Regions from separate parts of the Tissierella pigra genome, predicted to be linked through region 2. Evidence: a T-box and tRNA genes for the amino acid it is inferred to sense, from the RefSeq annotation. Region 2 holds a T-box; the other holds one or more tRNA genes.
The links. A T-box is a leader RNA that pairs with one kind of tRNA and senses whether it is charged. The one in region 2 lies ahead of serS (serine--tRNA ligase), so its partner is inferred to be a tRNA-Ser.

Region 1 (16,181 bases), 110 kb from region 2:
AATGTTGCTATCAAGAACTATAAGTTTACAAGTCTGAGCATCTACTCCTGTTGTCATAAGTTTAGAAGTAGTTACTATGGTAGGATATTTACTTGCAGGGTCTATAAAATTATCAAGCTGAGCTTTACCTTCATCGTTATCTCCTGTAATTCTCATTATATATTTATTATTTTCTTTTACTAAATCTGAATTTTCATTTACCAGTGCTTGTCTCATTCTTTCTGCATGGTCGATGTCTACACAAAATACTATAGTCTTATCGAACCTATCTGTCTTTTTTAAAAACTCTGTAACCTTTTTAGCAACTATTTCTGTTCTTTTTTCAAGTATTAAGTTCTTATCAAAATCGGATATGTTATATATCCTATCTTCTATTAAGTTACCATATTTATCTAACTTCCCTTTAGTTGGTCTATATCCCTCTAAGTCTTTATCTAAGGAGACTCTAACTACTTTATATGGTGCTAAAAAACCATCTTCAATACCTTGTTTAAGTGAGTAGGTATATACTGGCTCTCCAAAATAGTTAGATGTAGAAATATCTTTTGTTTCCTTTGGAGTTGCAGTAAGTCCTATTTGTGTAGCACTATTAAAGTATTCCAAAACTTCTCTCCAAGCTGAATTGTCTTTAGCAGAACCTCTATGACACTCATCTACAATTACTAAGTCAAAGAAATCTGGGCTAAATTCCTTATATACATTTTGCCAATCTTCACTTCCTGTCATACTTTGATATAATGCTAAGTATATTTCATGGGCTTTATCTATATTTTGTCTATTCACTTTTATCATTTTGTCCCCAAAATGCTTAAAATCATTTGTCATAGTTTGGTCTACCAATATATTTCTATCTGCAAGAAATAGAATTCTCTTCTTAGTCTTTGATTTCCACAGTCTATATATTATTTGAAAAGCTGTATAGGTTTTTCCTGTACCTGTAGCCATAACCAGTAGAATTCTATCTTGCCCTTTAGCTATAGCTTCTATTGTTCTGTTAATAGCTACTCTCTGATAATACCTTGGAGATTTACCACTCATATCAAAAAAATAATCTTCTATTATAATTTCTTCTTGGTCAAATTCTATACCTTTTCCAATCTTGTATCTATACCAAAGGTCCCCTGGAGTTGGAAACTCTTCTAATCTTAATTCTCTTTCTTTTCCTGTTAATCTATTATGTTCTATAAATCCATCTCCATTGGAGCTATATATAAATGGAATATCTAATATATCACCATATTCTAAAGCTTGTTGCATTCCTGCTCCCATAGATTTATTATTATCTTTCGCTTCTATTATTGCAAGAGGTATGTTAGGTTTATAGCTTAAAATATAGTCTGCTCTTTTTCTTTTCCCTCTGGCTACAAGATTTCCTCTGACGATAATTCTTCCATCTGTAAAGCTATATTCAGCCCTTACTTGAGTTTTTATATCCCATCCTGCTTTTTCTATAGCAGGGGTAATGTATTTCATCTTTATATCTTCTTCGGATAAAGCTTTTTTATTTATAACCACTACCCTCATCCCCTCTCTTTTGCTATGTATTTATAAAGTTTTAGAATATACTGGATAATCTTGCCTATATTATACCATAATTTCTATTGGAGTTAGATAAAGAACTCTATTAAATTTAAAATATGAACAGTTTTCAATATCATTATATTATTAGAAGCCTAAAAAGGAGTACCTTCATCAACATCTTTTTAGATTTTCGTACTCCTATATATCATAAATATTATTAACCTGCTTACATTTATTTGATTTTCCTAACAAAATTTAAACACTTCTTCCTCTGTATAAAAAATGCCTTCCTTATCTACATAATACTGGCCAATTTTAATCAGTTCTATAAAATTATAGTCTGTGTTTATAAAAAGTCTTTCTTTTTGCAACGGTATCCATTCTATTGAAAATCCTCTATATGCCCTGCTAAAAAAACTTTGTTTTATTTCTATTTCCATTATCTCTTTCCTCAGACTACCATTTCTTGTTTTTTGCTCTATTATAATCTTGTATTTAATAGAATAATCTTTATGGTGTTCTGGATTACTTTTTGAATTATTGTTAATCACCATAAATATATCCTCTAAACTTCTACTCTCGAAAGACTCAGGCTCATCATCCTCTTCTTCTATATCAATATACTCGAGTGCATATACATAATATCCGGCATACATATCTTGAATTCTTTCTAATTGTCCTTTAAGTTTATAAATATCTTTAATGCATCCTATGTCTATATCTTCTTCATTCCTACGCCAATTCACATAGTAAGTTGCTGGACCTTCTGTTTCAGTCACTAATTTTTCTTTAATTAATTTTTTTGAATCAATTATTTGTTTTGCAACTATCGTTTCTAAGTTCTCAATTCTTTCCATTGCTTGTTGAAGGGTTATATTTTGCCAATATGTTTCATTCATTTACTAATGGCTCCTTTCACATATCTTTTAAAATTTATCCAATAATTATTGGTAATGATTATTCCCTATCCATCCTCACAACACTATCTATGAAATTTAGGTTTATTTTTAAATATCATAGCTTTTCTCTTCACATTATCTTGAATCATGTGAAATCTTTCAGATAACTTCTTTTTATTAACTCTTAAATCGTCTTTATACATCCTAACACTTTCTTTGAGAGGTCTTCCTTATAGCTATATTTCCCACCATCTCCATCATAATCTTATAAATGCATGTCTTGTTTAAGAATGTGCTTCTTTAACTTTTTATCTTACATCATCACTTTGTCTCTGTTTTGGTTTTATTTTTAAACCTTTGACTATAGTTGAGGTATTCTTTCTTAAATACTTTTTCCATTAATAACAATGTTTCCTCATGTATAAATATTCTCCTCCTGGAGTTATTAGCTCATAAACGACATCCTTACTACAGTCTTGCTTATATCTTAGACAAGGAAATAATCCTATAATATCTACTATTACACTCTGACCCGTTTGGATAGCCTCTTTTCTTTTTTCCTCTGCAATTTGGTTACAATATTCAATGATTGCATCTTCTGTTTTATAACCATTCTTTATTGCTTCTATCATATTTTGGGAATGTGGGACTTCCAGAATTTCTTCAATAGTTAATACCTCCATCATAGTGCCTTCTTTATTATATTTAATCATAAAACCTTTCCTCCTCATTTTTCTTTGTAATAGCTCATCATTTAAATGTCTAATTCTAATTTAAGGATTTATCTATATTTCCTCAAATCATATATATTGAAATGTGTTTCTGTTATTTCGAAAGTAATACAATCTTCTTCTATCGTTGAAGAGAACCATATAACAACCTCAGAATTTTCTCCGAAAAAAACAATTTTCTCTTTCAGTTCAAAATCACTATCTTCTTCCTCTGCCCAGATATTATCCTTCTCTATGCCTAAATACTTAAAGTATCCTAAGTATAAAGCCCCAAGAAAGGAATCATAAGCCTCCTCCCTCAAATATGCTAACATATCATAATAATTATCATCATCATAATAATCTTCTTGGTCTTCTAAAGTAATTGGAATAACAATCTTTTCTCCGAGTAATACCTCTTTTAAAAATTGACTTCTTTCTTGTGCTTTCTTCGCATTTTCTCTGCTTTTTTCCATAATATCTTTCCTCCTAATTTTTATTTTATCTTTATCTAATTCATTCCTATTAAGAAAGCTCCTAAATGCCATCATCCGTAGTCTTGGAAGTCGCAGAGCTTTCTTCTTGTTTAGTTTTCAAAGTACAATTTAGTAGAATTAAACACAAAAAAACCACTTATATAGAAACTTAATTTTTGACATACCTACCCCTTGGGGCAAGTTAATTGTCTTAATTAAATTAATATATAAATGGTTTTTTATTATTATAAAAATATTCTGTTTTAAATTCTACTAAATTTATTAAATACTAAATATACAATAAAATTATAAATATTATATGTGGCAATGTTTTTAAATAGTTGCCTATAAAAAATTATATCCTAATATTACCAACTTTATTTTTCTTTGTCAACACCTTTTATTTTTATTTTTTGTTTTTTACCTTTAACCTTAAACCCTTTTTTAATTTTACCTGTTCTAACTATGTAACCTGAAAATAAAGTTCTTCAAGCTCCCATCCCTCCAACCCCTCCATTTTCCTACATTCCCATTTTACCATGAAAATAAAGTTCTTCAAGGGATTTAAGCAGGGATAAGGATTTAGGAATAAGTGAAAAGAATTAAGGGAATCAAGTAATTTCAAGGGGTTGAAGGAATATTGAAAGGAAAAGAAGAAAGAGAAAGGGAAAAGGCAAATGAAAATAAAGTTCTTCAAAGAATTGGAACAGGAATAAGGTTTAAGGGATAAGGATAAGGGAAAGAGAAGGTTGTGATTTCAAAGGTTGAAGGGTAAGAGGAAGGAAAAAGGGATATAAAAAAGCAGGAGGTTTCTTGGAATTTAATCTAAGACTCTCCTGCTTTGAAGAACTTTATTTACTTGTTGAAGAACTTTATTTTATGGGGACAATATAATTTTATTTCCTATATCTCTCTTCTATTATCTATAGCCTTTGCTATGGTTATTTCATCAAAATATTCTAAATCTCCGCCTATTGGAATACCATGGGCTATTCTTGTTACCTTTATTCCTAAGGGTTTCACCAGTCTAGAAATATATAAAGCTGTTGCTTCACCTTCCACTGTCGGATTAGTAGCCAGAATTATTTCTTTGACTTCATCATTTGACAATCTATCTAAAAGTTCCTTAATTTTTATATCATTGGGTCCTACATTGTCCATAGGAGATATAACTCCATGAAGTACATGATATTGTCCCTTATACTCTCTAGACTTTTCCATGGCTATAATATCTTTTGCTCCCTCTACTACACAGATTATAGACTTATCCCTTATGTTATCTCTACAGATATTACATGGGTCTTCATCTGTTAGATTACAGCAGATACTACAAAGCCTTATTTTATCTTTTGCCTCTATAATGGATTTAGATAATTTTTCTGCATCTATATCTTCCATTTCCAATATATAAAAGGCTAATCTTTGAGCAGTTTTTCTACCTATACCTGGTAAATGCGATAGCTGCTCTATTAAATTGGCTATTGGTAGTGCATACTGCTCCATTATCTTACTCTCCTTCTATTAGAACAATCCTGGGATATTCATTCCACCAGTAAGCTTATTCATTTCCTTAGTCATCATATCTTCAGCTTTTCTAAGAGCTTCATTTACTGCAGCTAGAACTAGATCCTGCAGCATTTCCACATCTTCTGGGTCTACTACACTTTCATCTATGGTAATTTCAAGAACTTCTTTTTTACCATTTACTTTGCAAGAAATAGCTCCACCACCAGCAGTTGCTTCTACTTCTGTTTCTTCCAATTGTTTTTGCATTTCCTCCATTTGTTTTTGCATCTTTTGCATTTGTTTCATCATATTTCCCATATTTCCACCCATTCCTGGGAATCCACGTTTTGCCATAATTAATTCTCCTTCCTTATTTTATTTGTACTATATCTTCTCCAAAGAAGTCTATGACCTCTTTTATAGCTTTATCCTTGTTTTTTTTTTCATCTTCAACTTTTGGTTTTTCATTACCCATTATAAATCTTATGTCTATATTCTTCTTAAAATAAGCAGAAATAGTATTTTCTACAAATTCCTTATTAGCAGGTTTTTCTATGGCATCTTTATGGAAACCAAAACCTTCTTTATATCCTATGGTCAGTGTATTATTAGAATAACTAACAAGTTTCCCTTCAATAAGTAAAGCAAAAATATTCATCTTCTTAGATTTTATACTTTGAAGTACTTGTTGCCATTCCTTGACTATTGTTTCAAAGGCTAAGTCCTTTCCGTCATCTGAAAAGCTTTCTTTTTCAGGTATTTTCTCCTCATGTTCTTCTGTTTTTAGTTCTTCTTTTTTTATCTCTGGTGTATTTCCTACATGAGTACTTTCTACTTTAGGCTGTTCTTCTATAACCTTTACTTCTTTTGGTGCACCTTCTTCTAACCTTCTTATTCTTTCTTCCAACGAATAAATATCCTCTAATTTAGTTATTTGAATTACTGCCATTTCGAGAATTATTCTAGGTTGAGTCGACCATTTTGCCTTTTCATCTGCCATTGTAAGTGTATCTAGGGATTTAAGTATAAAATTTAACTCTAGGTTTTTACTTTGTTCTATATATTTTGCCAGTAAGTCTTCATCTATATCTATTAATTCTAGAGGATTTTTAGATGTCTTTATTATCATCAGATTTCTGAAGTGCATAATTAAATCCTTAATAAATTGATGAATATCCTTACCATTTTGAATGACCTCATCTATTGTTTCCAATACATTTTCTAGATTCTTGCATATTATATTATCTATAATATCAATTATTAGTCCATTGTTTACTATGCCTAATATACCTATGGCATCTTCATAAGTGATTTTACCTTTGCCAAATGATACACATTGATCAAGTAAACTCAAAGCATCTCTCATTGCTCCATCAGAATTTCTGGCTATTAAACTCAGTACCTTTCTATCTACTTCTAGATTTAAGTTGCTACAAATACTCTCCATGTTCTCAATTATATCTTTTGTAGTAATTCTTTTAAAATCAAATCTTTGACATCTAGATAGAATTGTCTGAGGTAATTTTTCAGGTTCTGTTGTTGCTAATATAAATATTAGATGTTTAGGCGGTTCTTCAAGAGTCTTTAACAGTGCATTAAAAGCTTGAATAGTCAGCATATGAACTTCATCTATTATATAAACTTTATATTTTGCCCTAGCTGGTGGATATATTACTTTATCCCTTAGTTCCCTAATATCATCTATACCTCTATTACTGGCAGCATCCATTTCTATAACATCTATTATGCTTTCATCTAATATTCCTTTGCAGATTTCACACTCATTACATGGATTACCCTCATGAGAATTAAGACAGTTTACGGCTCTAGAAAATATCTTTGCTGTAGAAGTTTTACCTGTACCTCTTGTTCCTGAGAATAAATAGGCATGACCAATATTTTCCTTTTGGATTTGATTTCTTAATGTAATTGTTATATGTTTCTGACCTAAGACATCATCAAAGGTTTTAGGTCTATATTGTCTATATAAGGCCTGGTACATAATCTCACCTACATTTTTATAATATAATATATTATATCAGATTTGACCTTAGATTACACCTATTAATCTCATACTGCTACATCCTTAAAAAGTAAATATAGCTTTTATTGGAACAAGTTTACTGAAATCCATTATTTATAAAAGATAAATTAGTATAAAAAATTATTTTTTATACTATGCGTCAATATTAAGCTACGGGGTATTTATTACTGGTATGGATTAGAGACTGATAATATATTTAAAAAATTTAATGATAACTAAGGAGGAAATATATGAAAATAAATTTTAAGCTAAAGGTTATAGTAATAGCCTTATTATTTTTTTCACTAGTCAGTACAGTATCAGTATTTTATCAACTGGAGAAAATGGAAGCTGATAGTAGGGTAATTAATGATGCAGGTTCAGTTAGAGGGGGAAGTCAGAGACTTATTAAGTTGGAATTAACTGGAGAAAATGCAGATGAGCTTATAGAGACAATAGAGAAAAAAATAAATGGATTAATTGATGGAGATTCTGGGCTAGGATTGCCAAAGGCTACAGATGAAGAATTTATTTCGTCTATGGACAAAGTAAAAAAAGACTGGGAAGATATAAAGGAAACCATATATGAAAGTAGAAAAAGTGGAGAGAAATCTAATTTAATAAGTAAAAGTGAGAATTTCTTTGAGACCACTAACGAAGCTGTTGCAGCAGCTGAGAACTATTCAAAAGGAAAGGTAATATTTCTTAAATTCATTCAAGGTACAATATTTGTTTTTAACTTGATAATCTTAATATTTATTTGGATTATGAGTAATAGAGGAATTTCTAAGCCACTTATGCACTTATTTGAGGCAATAGATAATTTAGATGTTTCTGAGAATATCCCAGAAGAATTTATGGTTAAAAGAGATGAGATTGGTTTATTATCTAATGCCTTTCAAAAGGTTATAGATAGATTAAGGAACCTTATAAACCAAATATCAGAGTTATCCATTGAAGTGGCAAGTTTTTCTGAAGATCTCAATTTAACAATTAATCAATCAGCAATTGCAACAGATGAAGTTTCCAGAGTCATAGAAGAAATTGCTAATGGAGCAACTGAACAGGCAGAAGAAACTGAAAAAGGGGCAATGAAAATAGTACATTTAGGCTCTTTAGTGGAACAGGAACAGCAGTTATTAAGTGAACTAAAAGAATCCACAGAAAAAGTAAATATATTAAAGAGTGAAGGAATGGAAATCATAAAGGATCTTGTTGAAAAAACAGCAGATAATAATGAAGCTTCTAAAAAAATAAGAGAAGTAATAATAGATACTAGTAAAAGTGCAGAAAAAATTGCAAACGCAAGCCATATGATAAAGAGTATTGCTAATCAAACTAATTTATTGGCATTAAACGCGGCCATAGAAGCTGCAAGAGCTGGAGAAGCAGGTCTTGGATTTTCAGTAGTAGCAGACGAAGTGAGAAAGCTTGCAGAAGAGTCCAATAATTTTACTGAAGAAATAGCAAAAATAGTCGATGATCTTATGGAAAAGGTTGACTCTGGTGTTGCTATTATGAAAAATGTAGAAGAAATAGCAATTTTACAAACTGATAGCGTAGAGATGACTAGCAATAAATTTGAAGGAATAGCTTATTCAATAGAAAGTATTCGGAAGTCCATAGAAGATATAAATATATCTGGACGAGAGGTGATAGTTAAAAAAGATGAGATAATAAATATTATAGAAGGTCTATCTGCTATATCAGAGGAAAATGCAGCAGGAACACAAGAAGCTTCGGCTTCAGTAGAAGAGCAGACTGCATCTATGCAAGAAATTGCAAATGCCAGTGACTCTTTGTCTAGTTTAGCAGCGAAGATGAAGGAAAGTATTGATAGATTTAAATCTTAAAAATTAAATACAGTATTCATAGATTAAAATAATATTATGAATACTGTATTTTTATGTTTTATTTACTATATAAATAATCTAATTTAATGTAGACTTTACAGCCTTAAAGAATAAATATTTTTCATACAAAATTAAAACTTTCCTATTTGATTATAAAGAGGTTTACTGTTTCTTACTGATACTGTGAATTTATAGTTGACAGTTTGGGATATATTAGTTATAATATAGTCCTGTGAACTATTAAATATTTTGTGGAGAGATGGCTGAGCTGGCTGAAGGCGCTCGCCTGGAAAGCGGGTAAACGTGAAAGCGTTTCGAGGGTTCGAATCCCTCTCTCTCCGCCATTAGAAAATTTTACCGTGCTAGATGGGGAGGTAGCGGTGCCCTATAACCTACAATCCGCTATAGTAGGATTGAATTCCCAGTCTAGGCATCTCTGTTGTGGGGTCTGCCCTAGATAAGTGGCAGTGACGATTGGGTCCTACGCAACGGAAACTCATGAACCTCGTCAGGTCCGGAAGGAAGCAGCGATAAGTGAATATTTTCGTGTGCCGTGGGGATGCCTAATCTGAGTTAACTGTCTAGGTAACGCTTGGAACAGGATTGTCAAAGCTGGGTGCACGGTTACATAGTGAAAAAACTGTGGTTTTCCACAGTTTTTTTATTTTTTGTATATGAAATTAAAAAGGTGGGTTACCCCACCTAGTATTATCCTTGAAATGTTTTATTTGACCTTGTTAAATGATCCAATAGTTCTTCTTTTCCATAAGTAAGTCCAGATACTATATTAGCCTCTTCTTTACCTTCAAGTCCTTTAAATCCTGTATAGATTGGATTTATTATATCTATGGCTTTTTTAAAACTAGATGAGTCCTTTTTTATTTCACCTTCTGTTATTAGTTTATTTGTAAATAAATAAAGTGATCTAAGATTTGTGGATAATTCGTCTTTTTCTCTGAAAGTTATTAACAATTCAGATATAATGTCCCTTGAATTGTTAATAAGTTCATTTAACATAGTATAATCTTCTTTCTCTATGGCCTTTCCTGCATCTTCAAATCTTTCCATTAGCCCTTCATGTAAAAGTGCTAATAATCCCCAATCATTAGTTGATAATATTTTTTTTTCTAAAGTCATACTTGACATCTATATGTCACTCCTATCTCTGTAATAGTTGAAGTACCATTTGCGGCAACTGATTTGCCTGACTTAGCATACTTGTACCTGCCTGTTGCAAAATATTTAGTTTTGTAAATTCACTCATTTCTTGTGCCATATCTAAATCTGCTATTCTAGATTTTGATGTTGTTAAATTTTCTGCTGTATTATCTACATTTTTTATTGTATGTTCTAATCGATTTTGGATTGCACCAAGTTTGGAACGCATTGAAGAAACTTTTTTTATAGCTTTTTCATAAGTAGAAATTGCTTTGTCGAAATCATCGTTTGTTAATCCAGTCTTTACACTAAAGTTTCCACTAGATCCTGAAATAACAGAACCATCTGCTATCTCTAATCCATCTGCTCCAGATGCTCCTACAACAATATTAATCTCCTTCATATCAATTTCCAAAGTCTGTCCTTCTTTAGAACCTATTTGAAGGTTTAAGTCAGTGGCTCCATTTCCATCTAAATCTCCCTTTAATAAAGCTATTCCATTGAAATCAGTTTCATTACCTATCTTATCAATTTGTTCTGTTAATTGTTTAATCTCATCAGCTATTGTTTCTAAATCTTCATCCTTATAAATTCCATTTGCTCCTTGTACACTTAATTCTCTCATTCTTTGAAGCATTTCATGTACTTCATTTAATGCTCCCTCTGCTGTTTGAATTAGAGAGATTCCATCTAAGGAGTTTCTTGAGGCTTGCCTCAATCCTCTTATTTGTGCTTCCATCTTTTCCGATATAGCAAGACCTGCTGCATCATCTGACGCTCTATTTATTCTCTTACCTGATGAAAGTCTTTCTAAGGATTTTTGTAATCCTTCCGTATTCATATTTAATAGTCTATGGGTATTTAATGCTGGTATATTGTTGTTAATTCTCATGGTTTTTATCCCCCTCTAATTTATTTGTTTTTTCTATAAATGAAATTACCTCTCCTAATATTTGAAACATTTCCTTTGGCAGTTTGTCCACCTTTTCTTCTATTGTTTCTTCATTTAAAGCATTTTCATTTACTTCATCTTTAATATATGCCTTTTCAACATATTTTCTTGATATTAATCTTCTTTTCATAGTATCACCAATTTATATCCTAAATCTTCTAGAGATTTTTCCAATATATTAATTTTTTGGAGTAAAGAATCTTCTTCTAAATTTACATATACTTCTTTGCCTCTTACATTAAAATCCATATTTATAAGTCCCAAATTTTCTGTTTCAAGACTTATATAAAAGTTCATATTATTTTTATCAATGGCTTTTTCCCCATGGGATACTATAATATTTAAACTTTTATATTCATCTCCTATTTCCAGTGGCAACTGAAGTATTGTATCTTTTTTAGTTATCTTCTTTTGAATACTTAAATATTCGTCCTTTGGTTCTCTTTTATCATTGGAATCAAAAGACCTTTCTCCACTATTCAATAGACCTACTAAATCCTTATAGTTTTCTTTGAAGCTATCATCACCATTTTTAATGGATTCCGATATTTTCTCTTGAAGAATTTTTATATTTTCTTTAAATTCTTCATTGTATTTAGAATTATGAGGATCCTGTATATCCTTTAATATATTGGCAATTCCTTTATTTCCATTAAAAAAAAGATTTACGTCTTTAATCTCTTTTAAGGTCATAGGAATTTGGTTCTTCATTATAATTGGTAATATTCTTTCTTCATTTCCTTTAATATCTTTTATTTCCTTGGTCATTCTATGGTTTTCTTTATATCTGTTTACCTTTTTTTCTATATAATTATTTAATTCATTTATTTCCATATGTTCCAAGGATTTTCCTTCTTTAATGCTTTCCCTTATTATATTTGTAGTTAGGCTATTTTTTGCCCTTATATATTCTTCAAATATTAACCCCTTACTTATTTTATCGACTGGGTTAATGGTTTCTATACTTGTATTTATTTCCTTATGAACCATGTATAGGTTATCTAGGGTAATAGCGTTAAACTTCTTCTCTGTAAGAGATACTGTTGTAGGATTTAGGTTTTCTCCTAAATTATTAAATATATTGGATATATGAATAGTCTTATCTACTGTTCTTTCCTCTATATTTAAGTGTTTTTGCATATTTGTATCTATTACTTCTTTAATGGTTTTTATATTAAAATCTTCCCCACTTTTTAGTAACTGCAAAAGATTCTTATCTGTAATCTTTCCTAGTACTTCCAGTTCTTCCTTTATTTTATCAATAAAGTCTTTAGCCATAGGCTCATATATTTCTTTTGATGAGTCTTCACTTTTTAATTCTTTTATTAATTCATGAATGTTTTCTTCTAATATATTTATACCTTTTTCATTTAAGTTTATTATTTGACTCTGATCTAATATGGATACTAGTTCTTTTACAGCTTCCTTCATATTTTTGACTTCATTGTATTTTTCCTTGTCCATGGTCATATTGTTTATTATAAATTCTCTAAGAATATTGATGTTTTCTACATTTTCATCTATATCTAAATTCTTTAGTATTTCTCTTAAACTATTTATTGATGTTTCTTGTACTATTGTAAAACCTTCAAAGTTTTTAGCTTCAGAGTTGCTACTTATTTCATCTGTTATATAAGAATTATTTATTTTATATAAATTCTCTATATTAAACTCTTTATCTTCACCTATTATCTTTACATATGCCTCTTCCTTTAGGGACTTTAAATTATATAATTTTTTCATAACTTCCATGGTCTTATCTATATTTTCCTTTGTAATAGGAAGTTTTTCTTTGTGTAATATCATAATAGTATCATATACATCTTTTCCCATCTTCTGACCATAGATTTCCTTGCATATTTCCTCTGCCTCTTTATAGGTCAAATCCCTTTCTAATTTTAAAAATCTTTTTAAGGAAAATTCAGGCTTTTCATTTTTTATTTCTTCTAAAACTTCATTTATCTTTTGTAAATTTACATTTTCTAAATCAATTCCTCTATCTATAAGCTTTACTATGGAATCTGTGTCTATATCCTCTATTATTTTATTTAGGTATTCTTTTGACTTAATATAGGAATCCACATTTCCTTTTGTAATTGCTATGCCACTACTAAGAAGAAATTCTATCATCCTTATGTTTTCCTCTGTATATTCTAATCCTAGTTCACTTAATATATCTGCTGCCCTTCTTGTTTCTTGCTCTTCTTTTACTACTTCTTTTTTTTCTTCTACTTTAGAAGATACTATATTTTCTTTTTCGACTACTATTTCTTCCCCTAAATCTTTTACCATTTCTTCCTTTAGTCTTAAAGAATATTCTATAGTCTTATTATCTATGGTCTTTTGAACCTTTATATCTTTACCATTTTGTTCTACCAAAACTCCTTCTATATCATAAGGAAGGGTTGGGGTGTTGTAACTATTCATTATATTTTCTTTGCTGCCTATTTTTAAAATTTCCATAATGATTTCCTTTCATTGATTAAATGAATAACTTTCCACTACTTTTACTATATATCGACAATATTAAAAATTTCCTTGAGGGACTTATTACTTATTTCCTTATTTATGTCGATAATATATAATGAATGGGTAGGAGGGATTAATATGAATCGGATAAATAGAACTGGTATGGAAAATGTTTCACCTATAGAGATTTCCCGGGCTGTAGATAAAAAAGCTGTAAAAGATACTTTTAAATTGAAATTAAATGAATTAGAACAAGAACAAATTAGAACTGAATTAAAATCCTTATACGATAAAATTGAGGAGCAATCCAATCGATTATCTGATAAATTATTTATAGACGATTTAATTTCTTATAAAAAATTAGTTAAAGAATTTCTAAATATTACAGTAAATAACTCTCATATTTTTTTCAAAGAAAACTCTCTCGATAGGCGAGGCAGACATAGAATCTACTCCTTAGTTAAAAAAGTAGATCAAGAATTAGATGAGTTGACTCAGGAATTTTTGGATTTAGAAAACAAACGATTAAACATTCTTAAAAGACTAAACGATATACAAGGAATTCTAATGGATATAATAGCATAAAATAATCGAATATTTTTTATATAGATGGGTATATTCTTTCATAGGGGTGATTAATTTGGAAGATATGATAAGAAGAATATTTTTAGCTGGAATTGGTACTTTAGCTTTAACTTATGAAAAATCTAATGAAATGATACAGAATTTAGTGGAAAAAGGTAAAATTACTGTAGAACAAGGCAAAGAATTAAACGAGGAGTTAAAAAGAGTTATAAACAATAAAGAGAATAGTAAAGATAGCAAAGAGGATTTAAAGGAAATCTTAAAGGACTTAAATCTAGCAACTAAAGAAGATATTGCTAATCTTGAGTCAAGAATCAAGGCTATTGAAAAAAACAATAATTTGGAGGGAAAATAAATACCTTGATGTTTCAAGGTATTTTTCAATATGGAGAATAATTATACTAAATTAAGGTTTAAAGAAATTATTTCTGTAGCCATTAAGCATGGGCTAAAAAACGGAATAGGAAATCCCTCAGATTTAAGGCTGGTTTTAGAGGAGTTAGGACCAACCTTTGTTAAAATTGGACAAATACTATCTACACGTTCTGATATACTACCTAAAGAATACATACTAGAATTGGAAAAGCTTCAAGATGATGTGAAGTCTGATGATTTTAATATAATGAAAGAACTTATAGAAGAAAATCTTAATGGAAATATTTCAGATGTGTTTTTAGATTTTCAAACTACACCTTTGGCTTCTGCTTCTCTTGCAGAAGTCTATTTAGCTAAACTAAAAACTGGAGAACAAGTAGTTCTAAAAATCCAACGTCCCTTTGTAAAAGACAAAATCCTAGCTGATATTCATATCTTAAAAAAACTTAGTCCTTTTATTAAATTGACAACAAAGAATGAATTCTTTGATATTAATGAAATAATTGAGGAAATTCAAGCTGCTACAGAAAAGGAACTAGATTTTTTAAATGAAAAAGAAAATATAAAGAAATTTAATCTAAATAATAAGGATATAAAATATATTAAACATATTGAAGTCTACGAAAAATATTGTACTTCTCATATGATAGTAATGGAGTACATTAGTGGTATAAAAATAGACGATATTTCCAAGTTAATAGAAGGTGGATATGATACTAAAGAAATAGCCAAAAAGCTTACTTATAATTATTTTAAGCAAGTTTTTGAAGATGGCTTTTTCCATGGAGACCCTCATCCAGGAAATATCTTAGTTCATGAGAACAAAATTGGATTTATTGATTTTGGTCTAATGGGAGATTTGAATCTAGGGCTCAAGAAGAAATTTAATCTATTTTTAGAGGGAGTGGCTACTAATAATGTGGAATTAATGACTAGCTCTATTTTGAGTATTGGTATTAAAAAAGATGAAATAGATATAAATAAACTTTATCAAGATATAGATCTGCTTTATAATACATATATAAATGAGTCTATCTATGAATATGACTTGGCTCAAATCCTAGAAGAAATTATTGTTACCTGTAGAAGAAATAAGATAGCCATGCCTAAAGACGTAGTTTTCCTTGCAAAAGGTATATTAACTTTACAGGGAGTTCTGGCTAAAATAGATAAAGATTTAAATATCATGGACATTGCAACTCCCTACTTTAAAAATAAAATTATAGAAGAAAAACTAAGGGATTTTGATTTCAATTTATTAGGGGGAAAGGTCTTATCTATTGGAAATTCATTTTTGGACCTGCCTTTGAAGCTGCTTCAACTTATTGATAGAGGTATTGAAGGAAGGCTAAAGCTTAACTTACAGTTTAAAGATATGGATGAAAACTTTAATGAAATCAATAAAATGGTAAATAGAATTATCTTCTCTGTTATTGTAGCTGGATTATTAGTAAGTTCTTCTTTAGTCATAAATGCCAATATAGGATTAAAGATTTATGGTATATCTGCCATAGGTATCGTAGGCTATTTAGGTGCAGGATTAGCTGGATTTTGGCTTTTAATATCTATACTAAAATCAGGGAAACTATAAACTAACTGTCAGTCATTTAGTTTATAGTTTCTCATTTCTACACATCTTTGAGCTAATATAACA
Region 2 (16,181 bases):
TATATCTCTACCTAGTACACGGGATATATAAAAACATAATGCTGCTCCTAACATTGCACTTACCCAAGATAATATAGCCCCTTGCCACCATCCAAATAAATTTGCATTGGCAAATGTAATTAAAAATGCTGGTAACGGTGCCATTACTGATTGAAATATCATTAATCCCGCTGATACTAACATTGCATAGGTACCATATTCATCAATAAAGTCCCTAACAACTGTAAAGTCTCCTGTTGCAAACATTGCAGATATATTATTTACTAATTGATTTACATTATGGTTGAAAAAATATAATAAAACTAATATTAAGATTATACCTACAAGAATTACTTTTGATTTATGTTTCAATAGGTTTTCCTTCATTGTTCACCTCAACTAAAAGTATTTTTTTTGTTAAATGGCTATTTATTTAAAAATATTTTTAAATAAATAGCCATTTATATTAATTATTCTAAAAGACCTTTATAATCGTCTCCGCCTTCTTCCCAGGCTTTCATTCCACCTTCTAATGTATAAATTTGATCTGCTGATATTCCCATTTCCAGCATTAAATCTGTAGCTTTTTGTGCATAGGATTTTCCTGAGTAACACACTAATGCGTATTTGCTGTCAGAATTTCCAAGTTCATTTCCTGTTGCTTCCTTAAGAGCTACTTTTAAATTTTCTGTTCCTTTAGCATCGTCTCCGCCTTTATTAGCAGCATCCACATCTCCTGAAATAGAACCTACTATATGACTTGTATTAAAGTCCTCTACTTTTCTTACATCTAAAATAATGTATTCCCCAGCGTCTGATTCTATAGATGTTTTTAAATCTTCTTTTGCAACATACTGCATTGGATTTGCTTCTGCATTTCCCTGCTCTGCTTTTTGTCCACAAGCTACTAATAATAATGATAAAATTAATAGAACTGACATTAATTTTAATGATTTGTTTTTCATAATATCTATACCTCCAAAATATTTTTTATCCATCTTACATTGTACAGTAAGGCATACTTAAAAACAAATAGATATTATTTATAAATTTTATTCTCACTATTGATATTTTAAATAGTATTTACTATATTTACATTACTAATTTTTAGTCTCTCTACATTGCCTCTTCATTATAATACTGTGCTTGGGAGTTCCATAGTTCATAGTATTTTCCATCTATATCCTTCAATAAACTTTCATGGTTTCCCTTTTGAACTATCCTCCCCTCATGGAATACTGCTATTTCATCACAGAACCTGCAGGATGATAATCTATGGGATATATAAAAGGCTGTCTTGGTGCCTACTAATTCGTTGAACTTAGAATATATTTCAAATTCTGCTATAGGGTCCAAGGCTGATGTTGGTTCATCTAATATAATAATAGGTGCATTACGATATAAGGCCCTAGCCAAAGCTATTTTTTGCGCCTCTCCACCTGAAATCTCCACGCCATCTTCATCAAAATCTTTATATAATGGGGTCTCAACTCCTTTAGACAAAGTAGCTAATCTTTCCTTTAATCCTGCTTTAATTAATATATCTTCTACCTTGCTAATATTATAATCTACAGATGCAGCCACATTTTGTCCCAAGGAAAATGAAAATAACTTAAAATCTTGAAATACTATGGAAAATAAATTCAAATATTCATCATAATCATATTTCTTTATATCTATTCCATTTAAAAGTATTTCTCCTTCGTCTGGGTCATAGAGCCTACACAACAACTTGATAAAAGTAGTTTTTCCTGAGCCATTCATACCTACTATGGCAAGTCGTTCCCCTATATTTAATTTCATAGAAATATTCTTTAGTACATAATTATTCGTCTTTGGATATTTGAAAGATACATTTCTAAATTCTATTTCATATTCATCATCATCTCTTTTTTCTACTGGCAATGTTCCCTTATATTTCTCTCCCTCTATATTTAAAAAATCCATATATAACTGTAGATATTGATTATTAGCCTTTAATCCTACTATAGCCATTAGCACCATACCGCTTCCTGCCATAAATTGATTTATACTTCCTGTATATTTGACTATATTTCCTATGGTAATGGAACCACTCATGGCTTTTAACCCTACAAATATATATACTAAACCGGATAATAATGATGAAATAAATCCGTTGGCTGCACCATATTTAATATTATCAGAAATAATTTCATTTAATATCTGATGGAATCCATTGCACATATTTTCAGATTTTTTATTGAGTAAAGGCTGTTGATGATATAACCTTACACTCTTACCCGAGTTATAGTCTGAAATTTGATCATAGTAAAAGAAAAACATTCTATTATAGCTGATCATTCTATTGAAAGAATTAAAAAATTTATTCTGTGAGTTTTCTTTTAGCTTTAGATTGTAAATTGTACATATAACCAATATAGCTATAAAAATCATATTGAATATTGTAGAATTTATAAATCCAATAGATTCTCCCACATTTGAATTCACTTTGAAAATCTCCATTATCAATATAATACTTGTGAATAACGTAACTAAACCTGTGATTAATTCATCAAAATAATTAACAAGAGCATATACTCCTCCACCATTCATGCTTTCTCCTTCTGTTATTTTTGTTCTTAGAATATGGGTTTCTGGGTTTTCCACATGTTGATAATCCATACTTATTATTTTTTCATTTATCCTCATGTCTTGATTTTGCCACATTATTCTAGCCAATAATCCCTTTAGATGTCCAAACCCTGTGGATAAAAGATGAATAATAAGATTTAACCCAATTGTAATACCTACAAGGAAAATAAGTCTATCCACATCTTTTGTTCTTAGTAATTCGTCTATTATTTTTGAGGACATATAGATATTTATAAAAGGCATTATAGATTTAAAAAATGAATTAATAATAGTAACTGGAATCACCCAAGGCTGTAGTATATGAATTTCTTTTAATCCAAATTTAAGAATCTGTATATCTTTTTTCATTCTCTGCACCCCCTATATTATCTTTATAATAATGAGCCTGCATATCATACATTTCCTTATATATTCCGCCCTTATTCATTAGACTATTATGATCGCCTTCTTCTACTATCTCACCATCTTTAAGAAAAACTATTCTATCACAAAATCTAGTAGAAGATAATCTATGAGATATAAATATGGAGGTTTTTTCCTTCGTCAATTCATTGTATTTCTGGTATATTTCATTTTCAGCTATAGGATCTAAAGCCGCAGTTGGCTCATCTAGTATAATAATAGGTCCATCCTTATATAATGCAGCAGCTAAAGCTAATTTCTGTTTTTCTCCCCCCGATAAATCTATGGCATCATCATAGACAGATTTTAACATTAGAGTCTTTTTACCTTTTTCTAAAGATTTTACCTTCTCCATTAATCCAGACATATTAAGGACTTTATCCATCATTTCCTCATCAATATCTTCCTCTAACTGGGATGCAATATTTTCTTCTATGGACATAGGAAGTAAATATATATCTTGAAATACTACAGAAAATAGCTTGTAATACTCATCTCTATTATATAAGGTGGATTTCTTATCATTTATATATATTTCGCCTTTAGTAGGAGCATATAATCCACAGAGTAATTTAACTAAGGTAGTTTTTCCTGCACCATTTATTCCTACTAATGCTAACTTCTCTCCTTTTCTTATATGAAGATTAATATTTTTAATAGTATAGTCTTCTGCTTCTGGATATTTGTAGAAAACATTTCTTAGTTCTATATCACAGGGTAATTCATATTCTTTTGGTAACTCTACTCCAGTACCTCTATTCATCTTATCTTCCATCTCTAGAAATTCTCTTAAATCCATGGTTTCTAAATGAACTCTATTTAATTCATTTATACTTTTTACTATGGCTGATAACCAAGTAGAAAATCCAGCAGTTGCTCCAAAGTATAATACAAAATTGCCTATACTCATATTTTTATATAATACAGAATAAATCAAAATTCCATAGGCTATGCCATCTCTTAAAAAACCTAATAATCCATCTATAATATTAGCAAGATATTTTCTAGATATATTTTGCTTTTGTAGCTTTATTCTTTTATATAAAAATATATTATACATCTCTTTAAACCATAAAGACATATTATATAATCTTAAATCCTTAGCAGCCTTAAAATCTCCTGACTTTTCCCTTATATATCTAAGCTTCTTTTCTATTGGTGCTAAATTAGATTTATTTTTATATTCAAATTTATTTGCGTAGTCTCCCATAAAATAATTAGTTAAAGAAGAAATAACAATAAATAGCGCAAACAATGGATGGATAGTAAATATTATGCTTCCATATAAAACTAAACCTACTATATTTGATATTAATTCTACAGAAACTTTAATTATAGCTTCTGTAGCAGAACCATTATTTTCTGTTGCCATAAATGCCTTCATAAATTTGTTTTGTCCTTGTGATCCATCTATATTTTCAAAATCTGTATCATTAGCCTTATGGATTAGTATTTGGATGTATCTAAATCTATAGATTACTCCTCCAAATAATGTCTTAAAGTATGAGCCTTTCAACATTGTTTCCACTATTATAATACCAATTATAGGTATTCCAATATTTATTAGGAGTTTAGTTATGCCTACATTTTCTACAATAGAATCTATCAGTACTTTAGGCAGGTAAATGCTAAGTAAAGGTCCAAGTACTAATAAAGGAATTTGTATAATGAAAAATCCGAATAATCCCTTATCCCAATTCCACATATTTTTCATTAAATATCTTAGATTTTCAAATAAAGAATATTTTTTCTTAAATATCTTTTCTTCCATAATCTCCATCACCTCAACTATATCATAGCATTACATCTATATTTATGTAAAAAAAAGCACCAATGGTTCAATTTACGACACCAATGGTACTATAGGGGTAAAATTATCTCTGTTGCAAAAACACCTTCTTCATTTTGTCTATTTATAAATCCATTATATTTTTTTACTATACTATCTACCCTTTTTAAGCCAAATCCATGGTTTATCCCTAGTTTTGTACTTAAATATTCTAAGTTAATTTTCTTTACTTCTCCACCTATAGAGTTAGTTATGGATATATATAGCTGACTTTTCATTTCTCTTATATAGATTCTTATGAATCTTTCATCTAAATTCTCCAATTTCATAGTAGCTTCCATGGCATTATCCATTAGATTTCCAATAATCACACAAAGATCCATATCTAAAATCTTCAAATCCTTTGGAACTGTTGCTTTGGCATTGATTTTTATATCATTGCTAATAGCTATAGATAATTTACTGTTTAAAATTGCATCTACCATTATATTTCCTGTTTTAATAACTGTATCTATATTGGTTAAGTCCTTATGTAATTCACTAAGATATTTATCCATGTCTTCATACTTTCCCAAGGAAAGATATGCCTTCATCACCTGTATATGATTATGATAGTCATGTCTCCAACCTCTCATTTGTTTATAAACATTTTCCACTTCATTAAAATGTTTAGATATAAGTTCATTTTGATAATTATTAATTCTTCTATCTACTAACCTATTGAATACATATCTACATATCAAAAATATAGCTCCTATTAATAGAGATATACCTATGGGCAAAAATAAAATCTTGCTATTCATCTACCTCACCCCTAAAGTATCTAATAAACTCCTTATTAACTTTAGAATATAGTCTCCTACTGACAGGAATGGTCTCTTTATTATCTAACTCTATATCTGTTTTTCCTATTCTCTTTATATGTTTCAAGCCTACTATATAGGACCTATGGCATCTTATAAAGAGTTTCGCATCTAACTCCTTTTCTATAACACCGATGTTCTTTCGGGTAGTATATATTCCATCTATTGTATGAATATCTATAGAATGAGAAAAAGCCTCTATATATATTATGTCCTTCTCCTTTATTCTAGTAATTTTCCCTTCTACATCTATAAGAAGTATCTTTTCTTCCATATGAATCTTTTTCACTGATTTATCTAAACATTCATATAGTTTAGTTTCTATTATAGGTTTTATTAGATAATTTATGGCATCTACTTCATAGCCTTCTCCTATATAATCTGAAATAGCAGTAATAAAAACTATATTTAATAGATTATCTTCTGTTCTTATTTTTTTCGCCAAATCTACTCCATTTATTCCAGACATTTCTATATCTAAAAGGAGTATATTATATTTCTTGTCCATACTCCAACTAAATTCAAAGGACTCACCACTATAAAAACATTCTATATTTACTTTTAGATTGTTTTTAGTCTCCCAGTTCTTTACATATTTTTTCAATAATTCTACCTGTACCTTTTCATCATCACATATGGCTATATTAACTATCTGAGACATTTTAATTATCCCCTCTCCCAAATAATCTTTCAATATATCTCATAAGAACTATGTACCATTTAGCTTTAATTACATCTTCCTTAATTAAAACATTAGTTTCAAAGATAATCTCTCCATTTTCTAATACTTCAGCCCTTCCTATGACAGCACCACTTTTTATAGGTAATTTCATATTTTCATTTATATGTAGATTTACTGTTATATCTTCATCATTTTTTATTAGCCTTGAAAATTCTTTTTCTGGAAACACATCTACTTTTGTAATATGCCCTTTAGGAAAATCTAAGGTCTTTAATGGAATAGTTTTATCTAAAAATACTTTATGGGAATAGTTATCAATTCCATATTGTACTAGAATTTTAGCCATTATATTTCTTTTCTCTAAATCCTTAGCCCCCATTACTATGGCTATAAGCCTTTGGTCTTTACTTTCTCCAGCCTTCCCTTCTATTGTAAAGGTAGATACATAGCTATATCCTGCTTTATTTGTAAATCCTGTTTTTAAACCATCTACACCTTTTATTTCATTTAACAAAGGATTAGTATTTAGCTCAAAATAATTTCTATCTATTTGTTCTATTGATTTTATTGAACAAATATTCAATATTTCAGGATATTTTTTAATTATATATTGAGACAAAAGAAATATTTCCTTTGTAGTCATTTTATTTTGTACATCTTTTTCTGGTATGGGAAGTCCTGTAGAATTGTAGAATACTGCACTTTCTATACCTATTTCTTTTGCCTTTTCATTCATCATCTTCACAAAGTTTTCTTCAGTTCCTCCCACATATTTTGATAGTGCATATGCGGCATCATTTCCAGATATAACTATGGCAGCTTCCAGTAGTTCCTTTACTGTAAATACTTCTCCAACCTTTAGTTTAAAACTAGAACCCTTTATTTTAGTAGTATCCTTATCTATGGTAATAATATCATCTAAGGAAACATTTCCCTTTGACACTTGCTCCATTACTACTAAATAAGACATTAGCTTAGATATACTTGCTATTTCCACTACTTCATTTATATTATGTTCTTCTAATATTTCTCCAGTTTCAAAATCAGCTAAAATATATGTTCGCAAATTTTCTCTTAAAACAACTGGAATATATGTATTTATACTATCTCCATAGGATATAGTACCTGTTATTACAATCATAAATATTAGTAAAATTGATAATAGCCTCTTCATAAAATCCCTCCATACTTATTGTAACAAAAATATATCTATATTTATATAATGTATTATATATTTCTCATATACTTGCTAGAAATATATAATAAATAGATAAGGCAGAGAATATGGATATTCTCTGCCTTATCTATTTATTTCCATTTAGATATTCCTTTACTAATGGTTCAAAGGAAGTTTTTGTTACTTCTTCACAGACCTTAATAAAATCTTCAGTAGTTGCTATATGAAATTTATGTCTTTCATAATATTTATTAAGTATCTCGTATAGAGCTTCTTCTCCAAAATCATTTTTTATTCTATCTATGAACATTGCTCCCCTTAGATATACTAAAATAGAATAATCATCCCATCCTGCAAATTCATCTAAAGGTTTATTCACTACTTCATTTCCTATGTTCCTATATTGAGCTCCATATTCATAACCTAATCTAATATTTTCATTATAATAATTTCTAGCTTCTTCTTCTCCCCTAGTTTCATTTACATATATCAGTTCTGAATATGTGGCTAAACTTTCATCTAACCAAGCTTCTTTAACTTGATTGTTTCCCACTAAACCGTACCACCACTGATGTGCAGTTTCATGGACTATGACCTTTTCCAATATATTTGTTAAATGTTTATAAAAATAGTCATTAGATATAAAAACTATACCTGGATACTCCATACCAGAAGGAAACTCAGTATTTACTATGGAATATACACCATAAGGATATTCACCAAAGATTCTATTAAAAGTCAATAAAGATTGTTCCCCTATTTCTAAGGTTTTATCTATCATATGTGAATTATTATTTATTGAGTAAACCTTAACGATTGTACCTTCTACTTTCTTTTCCTTCACTACAAAGTCTTTGCTTGCAGCCCAGGCAAAATCTCTTATTAATTTCCCTTCTATTTTGTAAGTCTTTTTATTTTTATTTACCTTCTCTGATAAGATTTTCCCACTGGAAGCAACTACTACTTCTTTAGGTACTGTTATAGTCACATCATAATCAGATACCTCACTATAGAAAGGGTCTCCTACTTTATAGTATAAGTCTAGGTTCCATCCATTTTCATCATATACACATACTATGGGATACCAGTTTCCAAGATTTATTCCCTTATCATGGTATCCAAATCTATCCTTTGTAGTAGGCAATTTTACATTATATTCTAAATAAATTTCAGTCGATTCACCTTTCTTTAATGTTTCGTTGAGTTTTACATGGAGAATAGTATCTATACTATGTATATTCCATTCTAAATCCTTATTTCCTGAGCTTACTTTCTTTATATCTATCAAGCCTTCCCTATAATCTAAGGAGTTAGTATTTTGTCCTAAATTAAATAAAATTGGTGCATTTTCCAATGTCTTAAAGGCATTAGGATATAGGTGAAAATAAACTTCCTCTAAATCTACATCTGTATTATTTGTATACATAAGGGTTTGTTTCCCTTTGTATGTCATGGACTCAGTATCTAAATCCACATCTATTTTATATTTATTTATGGTAGATTCTTTTACTCCATTTAAGTTCTTAATAACTATTGTGTCTTGATTTAATTTACCGCTTTCCTGCCTACATCCTGATACCAATAATATAAATACTAAAAGTATAACGAATAATCTAAATTTTTTCATAATACACCTCCATATATTAATATTAACTATATGGAGAAATTTTATCAATAATAATTTCAAAACCACTGAAAAGTATAGAATTTCCAGTGGTTTTAAAATTATTTTCTTTTAAACAAAGAATTAAAAAACTCTTTTATAGCATCTAGTATTTTCTGAAGCAATGATTTCACTTCTTCATTATTTTTTAATGTTTCATCAAGTTTTTGACCAATACCTTTTAATTGTTCTTTAATTTGTTCTGTATTTAAATCTAGTTTACTTATTTTTTCCATTAACTTTGCAATATCTTTTATTTGATTAGTATTTAGATTTATATCTAATTTTCCAGCAATTTCAATAATAATCTTTTTTATTTCTTCTGGAGTCTTTACATTTTTCTCTATAACCTTTTCTTTGACCTCTCTTATTAGTTCACTGGCTTTTTCTTTACCTATGACCTCTCCTAATTCTCCTGTTTGAATAATTTCTTCATTAGCTACTTTCTTTTGTTCTTCACTTATTTCTATACCTGCTGCCTGTTCAAAGGCTTTTAGTATACCAGTCAAAGCTCCTGTTCCTGAAACTGGATAAGGAGCCGCAGCTATAACCTTTGCATCTTTTACACCTGCTGTAATAAGTGCACTGCGGTACATTTCTTCTGTTGCCCAAGAGATATTATATGTTTGTACATCTATACCAGAACCTTCTTCCAATAATTCTACATAGGAGGATGATATGGTTATCTTTCCCAGTTGTCCTTCACTTGCTACTCCTTCTAAGTATTTTCTTTCTTCTTCATTATTAACTTCTATTATAGTAGCTTCATTTTTATTTACATTAAAAAGATTCAACATTTGTTTTCGTTGGTCTTCATTTAAGTTTTTCCCCAATGTAACAACCTTTGTGCTATCACCATAGGCAAAAGCATTAAATATAAAAATAAAAGATAAAATTATTGTTATATTCATTATTAATTTTTTATTTTTCATTTTACCACCTCTCTAAAATACTTTTTCTCTATTTTATCATATAATCCCCTTTTAGTCTCTTATTGTATAATAAAAAGCAATAATAAGGAACTAGAATGAGTTTCATCTAGTTCCTTATTATAGAATTTACTTCTCTATTTTCTCCAATCCTCCCATATATGGCCTTAGTGCTTCTGGAATTATTACTGTTCCATTTTCTTCTTGATAATTTTCTAAAATTGCTGCAAAGGTTCTGCCTACAGCTAACCCTGAGCCATTTAGAGTATGAACAAACTCAACTTTTCCTGTTTCTTCTTTTCTATATCTAATGTTTGCACGTCTTGCTTGAAAATCCTCAAAGTTACTACAGCTTGAAATCTCTACATATCTGCCATATGAAGGCATCCATACTTCTATATCATAAGTCTTTGCAGATGAGAAGCCTAAGTCTCCGCTACATAAAGCTACTACTCTATAAGGTATATTAAGTCTCTTTAATACTTCTTCTGCACTTAAAGTTAGCTTTTCCAATTCTTCATAGGAATTTTCTGGACTTACAAACTTAACTAATTCAACCTTATCAAATTGGTGGTTTCTAATAAGCCCTCTTGTATCCCTTCCTGCTGCCCCTGCTTCCTGTCTAAAACAAGGAGTATATGCTGTATAGTATATTGGTAAATCCTTTTCATTTAATATTTCATCCCTAAGAAGGTTTGTAAGGGGAACTTCTGCTGTTGGTATAAGGAAGTAGTCTTTAGTAGGTAGATGGAACATATCTTCTTCAAACTTTGGCAATTGACCTGTACCTGTCATACTATCTCTATTTACCATAAATGGAACAGCCATTTCAGTAAACCCATGTTCTGTTGTATGCAAATCCAACATAAATTGTGTAATGGCTCTTTCAAGTCTTGCACCTAAACCTCTAAAAACTGTAAATCTAGCTCCTGTAATCTTTGTAGCATTTTCAAAGTCCAATATATTTAAGTCTGTACCTATATCCCAATGTGCCTTTGCTTCAAATGTAAAATCCTTTGGTTCTCCAAACTTTCTTACTTCCACATTATCTGTATCATCTTTACCTTCTATTACAGCTTCATTAGGTGTATTTGGTATTTGAAGTAAAGTATTTCTTAAATCCTCATCTATTTCCTTTACTTTTACATCTAGATCCTTTATTTTCTCTGACAACTCCTTCATTTCAGCAAAAATAGGTGCTGGGTCTTTTCCTTCTTTTTTCAGTTTAGGTATTTCCTTTGATACTGAATTTTGTCTTGCCTTCATTTCTTCTACTTCTACAAGAATATTTCTTCTAGTTTCGTCTAATTCTAAAACTTTATCAATAGGAAATTCTCCTTTTCTTTTTCCTAAGGCTTTTATTACTTCTTCTGGATTTGATCTGATTCTTCGAATATCTAACATGATTCTTTCCTCCTTAAATTTTCCACAGTCCCAAAACACAAATCGGGTTAGGTCATTTGCCACGGTTTCGCAACTCAAATTCATTTACTCGCTACACTCATATAGATTTGGTTCTCATTGCCTTTTTGTCCAATGAGCGATAGCGAATTGCAGACAAAACGGACAGCGTAGGTGCGTTTGACCTACATCAGCTCACTGTCGTTCGCTGTATTAGGTCATTTGCCGCAGTTTCGAAACTCAAATCTATTCACTCGCTACGCTCATATAGATTTGGTTCTCATTGCGTTTGACCTACTAAAGCTCACTGTCGTTCGCTAAGTTAGGTCATAAAAAAACTCTCGATCCCTAATAAATATTAGGGACGAGAGTTACCCGCGTTGCCACCCTAGTTAGCCCGAAGGCTCACTCGAAATTCATAGACTCTGGGACGGATTCAATATTTTGCTTTGCCAATTCTCACCAACCATTGGCTCTCTTAAAAAGCTATATACTTACTATTTCCCTTCTTTGCCTAGTATTTAATTATAGATATTATAACACAATATTTGCAATTGTCAAGGTTTTTTTAATTTATAATAAAAATAAAATTTGACCAGATATATCTTGATAAAAATCTATAAACTTTTAACTTATTTCTATTATATATTTGTCTAAATGGAGTATAACGGTCTTTATAGAGCAGACAATCTCACAAATCTATATTAGACTATTTAGTATATGATATTATCTACTTCTATCTTATAGTTAGCCGATACTAACTTCCAAAGGATAAATACTATTTTAAAAGGACGTGATTTAATCTTTTATGGATAAACCACTTGAATTTAAGTCCACAAAACCTGATCATAGAGCAGGGAGAATTAAAAGGGAAGGGAACTATATGTAATCAAAACATAACTAGTGAATCAATAAAAGAAAGATCATATAAAGTAGGTTCTGTCTTTCAAGACCCACGTTCACAATTCTTTACCCTACATGTAAAAACAGAAATTTCCTTTCCAAGTGAAAACCATGGTGTTTCTACAGATAAAATGCAAAGAAACATTTCTGAAACAGTAGATAGACTAAAGTTTTCACCATTAATGGGAAGAAAACCTTTTGATTTATCTAGTGGCGAAAAACAAAAAGTTGCTTTAGCCTCTGTTTATTCATTAGGAGTAAAAGTCTATGTTTTAGAGGAGGATTTGTGGGAGAGCTACTTTTTAATTTAATAGGAAGAAATAAATTTATAGCAGCTGTATTTGGATTTTCTTCTATTATGCTAGGCTATGCCCTTGGTGAATATATTCCATTTGTATATATGCAAGATGTCTACATAGCATTGTATAAAAACTACAGGTACATTACCTATTGTTCAGCAATGTTTAGAAATTATGAACCCAAGTTTAATGATTATCTTATGTATTATAACAGTCATTGCTTCCATTTTAGGATGTTTATGGGTAAAAAATTACTTCATAAGCACTTTAAAAAGGCTGGAATTGTATAAAATAAGGGATAATTGCACAATAAAGATAGGATGTGAAACGGAAAGGAGTGTATAAAATGTCATGGGAAGAAAAAACCTTTTTAGGTGACAATATCACCACTTTTTCTCAAAGTGAAGATTGTACAATTTATCGAATGAAAGATAAGTCTGGTGATGGCATTATGACAGCAATAAAAGTATTTCCAGGAATTATTTTAATATATAATGATTTTCACATGGAAAGTTGTTCCTCTCAATTTCATACAAAGGCTAATTTCCTTTGCATCGATTTCTGTCGGGAGGGAAGAATGGAATGGAAATTGGACAACGATACCTATGTATACATGAAAGCTGGTGATTTACAGATAAACCATCGAGAAAACCATATTCAAAACTTTGGATTTCCTCTGAATCATTACCATGGAATATCATTAGTATTTCATATTGAAGAAGCAGAGGAAGTTGTAAAACTATATGGAGGATTTTCTATTGATCTAGCTGCTTTAAGTAAAAAGTTTTTTATGTTAAATAGACCTTTTATTATTCAAGCAGATAAGGTAATAGCACATATATTTTTGGAGCTCTATACAATACCTAATAAGATAAAAGATGATTACTTGAAAATAAAGATTTTAGAACTACTACTTCATCTAAGCATTTTAGAGATTCCCAAAAACTTTGATAAAAGACCATACTATTATAAAACTCAAGTTGAAAAGGTAAAGGCAATTCAGGAACTTATTACCACAAATTTAGAGGATCATTATACATTAGACGAGCTTTCAGAAAAGTTTAATATTCCTTTAACCTCAATGAAATTATGTTTTAAGGGAGTATACGGGACTTCAATATATTCTTATATAAGAGTATATCGTATGAACAAGGCTGCAATTATGTTAAGACAAACTAAGGAAAATATTTCTGAAATAGCACATAAAGTTGGATATGATAATTCCAGTAAATTTGCATCAGCCTTTAGATCCGTTATAGGAAAATCACCAAAGGAGTATAGAAATTCCATTGTCTAAATGGAGTATCATGGACTCATTAGAGTAGATAGGTTGCTAAATATAAAATATAATTGGGAATAGTTAAATAACTATTCCCAATTATATGAACTTTAATTTTAGAAAGGAGAGCATTATGAATAAAGAATCTTGGTTAAAAACCGTTATGAAATTCGCAGAACCATGTAAGAGAAAATTAATTTTTTCTATTTTTTTAGAAGTTATTAGTGTGGCTGGAGGTATAATCCCTTATTTTGGAGTATATCAGATAATCATTCTCTTTTTTGAAGGAAAACAGTCTGTAAATAATATATTATTTTGGACATCTATTTGTCTCTTAGGATATGTAATTAAATTGTTATTCCACGGCTTTTCAACTACATTATCACATATTTCTGCTTATACAATTTTAGAGGAAATGAGAATGTCCATGGCAGATAGATTAATGTATGCACCTCTAGGTACAGTATTAAATCAAACAGTGGGAAATTTAAAAAGTATTATAATAGACAGAGTAGAAACAATTGAACTCCCTCTAGCACATTTAATCCCAGAAGGATTTTCAAATCTTTTATTACCAATTTGCGTTTTCATTTATCTTTTTGTAATAAATTGGCGTATGGCATTAGCATCAATTATAACAGTTCCCATTTCATTTATTGCATATGGTTTTATGATGCGAAACTTCAATGAAAAATATAATGATTATATGGAAGCTAGCGCCTATGTCAATGGAGTCATTGTAGAGTATGTAGAAGGAATAGAGGTTATTAAAACATTTAATCAGTCTACAACTTCATATGAAAAGTTTGAAAAAGCCATACACTCTTTCAAAGAGTACACCTTGGACTGGTTTAGGAGTACATGGAAATTAATGAATTTTGGCGGAGCTGTTCTACCCTCCACTTTACTCGGCACATTACCTATAGGAATGTTTCTTTACAAACAGGGAAGTTTAAGCCCGGCAGAGCTTACTATGTGTATGATTTTATCTCTAGGAATTATAGGACCACTAACAAGTTTTACAGTATTCATTAATGACTTAAAATCTATTGAATATGCTGTAAGAGATGCCAATAGTCTACTTAATCTAACAAAACTGGAAAATGCAGATAAGTTAGTTTCTATTAAAGAATATGATATTGAATTAAATAATGTTTCGTTTTCCTATGACAGTACAGATAACAACGAGGTGTTATCAAATCTAAGTTTAAAGATTCCACAAGGAAGCTTTACAGCATTAGTAGGCCCATCTGGTAGTGGTAAATCTACCATAGCAAGATTGATTGCTCGTTTTTGGGATGTAAATGAAGGTGAAATAAAAATAGGTAATACAAATATAAAAGAAATACCTCTAAGTCAACTATGTGATATGGTCAGTTTTGTTACACAGGATAATTTCTTGTTTAACTGTTCATTACTTGAAAATATTCGCTTAGGCAATCCAAAAGCAACTGATGAGGAAGTTTTGCAAGCAGCCAAATCTGCATGTTGTGATGAATTTATCTCCAATTTTGAAAAGGGATATAATACCAGTGCTGGTGAAGCTGGTGGAAGACTGTCTGGTGGAGAAAAGCAACGAATTGTCATAGCTCGAGCAATATTAAAAGATGCTCCAATCATAATTCTTGATGAAGCAACGGCTTTTACTGATCCGGAAAATGAAGATAAAATCCAGAAATCCATTGCAGCACTTACGAAAGGAAAAACATTGTTAGTAATTGCCCATAGATTATCTACTATAAAAAATTCAGATCAAATTATTGTTCTACAAAAAGGAAAAATCCAAAGTAAAGGCACCCATGAAGAGTTATTAAAAAAAGAAGGCCTTTATAAAGATATGTGGACAGCACATATTGGGGCGAAACTATGGGCAGTAAATCAAGAATAAGGGGGAGTGTAATATGTTTAGGTCAATAAAAAGGATAATAGCATGGACAGGTATGCGTAAAAAGAGATTATATATTGGGTTTGTTTATTCTTTTATACACACTATGTTTACTGCAATGCCTATTATGGCAACAGCTTATGGATTAAATCTGATATTAGAAGATATATCTGGAAAAAAACCATTGGCTAGTAAAGAAATTATCCTACTAACTATATATATGATATTTGCTGTCCTAGGAAGATTTTTATTTTCCTATCTTCGTGCTAAAACACAAGAAAGTGTTGGATATGAGGTCTCAGCAGAAGAAAGAACTA

Region 1: it has a tRNA-Ser gene. The T-box ahead of serS (serine--tRNA ligase) is inferred to sense a tRNA for this amino acid. The anticodon was not compared.

The regions. Positions count from the first base shown of each region.
Region 1 covers NZ_JAHLPJ010000001.1:3,619,645-3,635,825, forward strand. The annotation lists gene hsdR (EcoAI/FtnUII family type I restriction enzme subunit R) at 1-1,515, opposite strand, end outside; gene KQI41_RS17520 (hypothetical protein) at 1,767-2,420, opposite strand; gene KQI41_RS17525 (hypothetical protein) at 2,819-3,133, opposite strand; gene KQI41_RS17530 (hypothetical protein) at 3,202-3,606, opposite strand; gene recR (recombination mediator RecR) at 4,510-5,109, opposite strand; gene KQI41_RS17540 (YbaB/EbfC family nucleoid-associated protein) at 5,128-5,466, opposite strand; gene dnaX (DNA polymerase III subunit gamma/tau) at 5,483-7,114, opposite strand; gene KQI41_RS17550 (methyl-accepting chemotaxis protein) at 7,387-8,988, shown strand; tRNA gene KQI41_RS17555 (tRNA-Ser) at 9,242-9,332, shown strand; RNA gene ffs (signal recognition particle sRNA large type) at 9,346-9,612, shown strand; gene KQI41_RS17565 (flagellar export chaperone FliS) at 9,697-10,134, opposite strand; gene KQI41_RS17570 (flagellin N-terminal helical domain-containing protein) at 10,148-11,038, opposite strand; gene KQI41_RS17575 (hypothetical protein) at 11,028-11,228, opposite strand; gene KQI41_RS17580 (DUF6240 domain-containing protein) at 11,225-13,561, opposite strand; gene KQI41_RS17585 (YaaR family protein) at 13,706-14,152, shown strand; gene KQI41_RS17590 (phasin family protein) at 14,217-14,507, shown strand; gene KQI41_RS17595 (ABC1 kinase family protein) at 14,538-16,118, shown strand; gene cuyB (cysteate racemase) at 16,127-16,181, opposite strand, start outside.
Region 2 covers NZ_JAHLPJ010000001.1:3,732,247-3,748,427, forward strand. The annotation lists gene KQI41_RS18090 (TVP38/TMEM64 family protein) at 1-366, opposite strand, end outside; gene KQI41_RS18095 (rhodanese-like domain-containing protein) at 450-944, opposite strand; gene KQI41_RS18100 (ABC transporter ATP-binding protein) at 1,096-2,940, opposite strand; gene KQI41_RS18105 (ABC transporter ATP-binding protein) at 2,915-4,765, opposite strand; gene KQI41_RS18110 (sensor histidine kinase) at 4,855-5,586, opposite strand; gene KQI41_RS18115 (LytR/AlgR family response regulator transcription factor) at 5,579-6,307, opposite strand; gene KQI41_RS18120 (D-alanyl-D-alanine carboxypeptidase family protein) at 6,309-7,502, opposite strand; gene KQI41_RS18125 (M1 family metallopeptidase) at 7,633-9,132, opposite strand; gene KQI41_RS18130 (DUF1002 domain-containing protein) at 9,231-10,100, opposite strand; gene serS (serine--tRNA ligase) at 10,227-11,501, opposite strand; T-box leader at 11,856-12,018, opposite strand; gene KQI41_RS18140 (ATP-binding cassette domain-containing protein) at 12,320-12,712, shown strand; gene KQI41_RS18145 (MptD family putative ECF transporter S component) at 12,688-12,990, shown strand; gene KQI41_RS18150 (helix-turn-helix domain-containing protein) at 13,047-13,997, shown strand; gene KQI41_RS18155 (ABC transporter ATP-binding protein) at 14,113-15,867, shown strand; gene KQI41_RS18160 (ABC transporter ATP-binding protein) at 15,881-16,181, shown strand, end outside.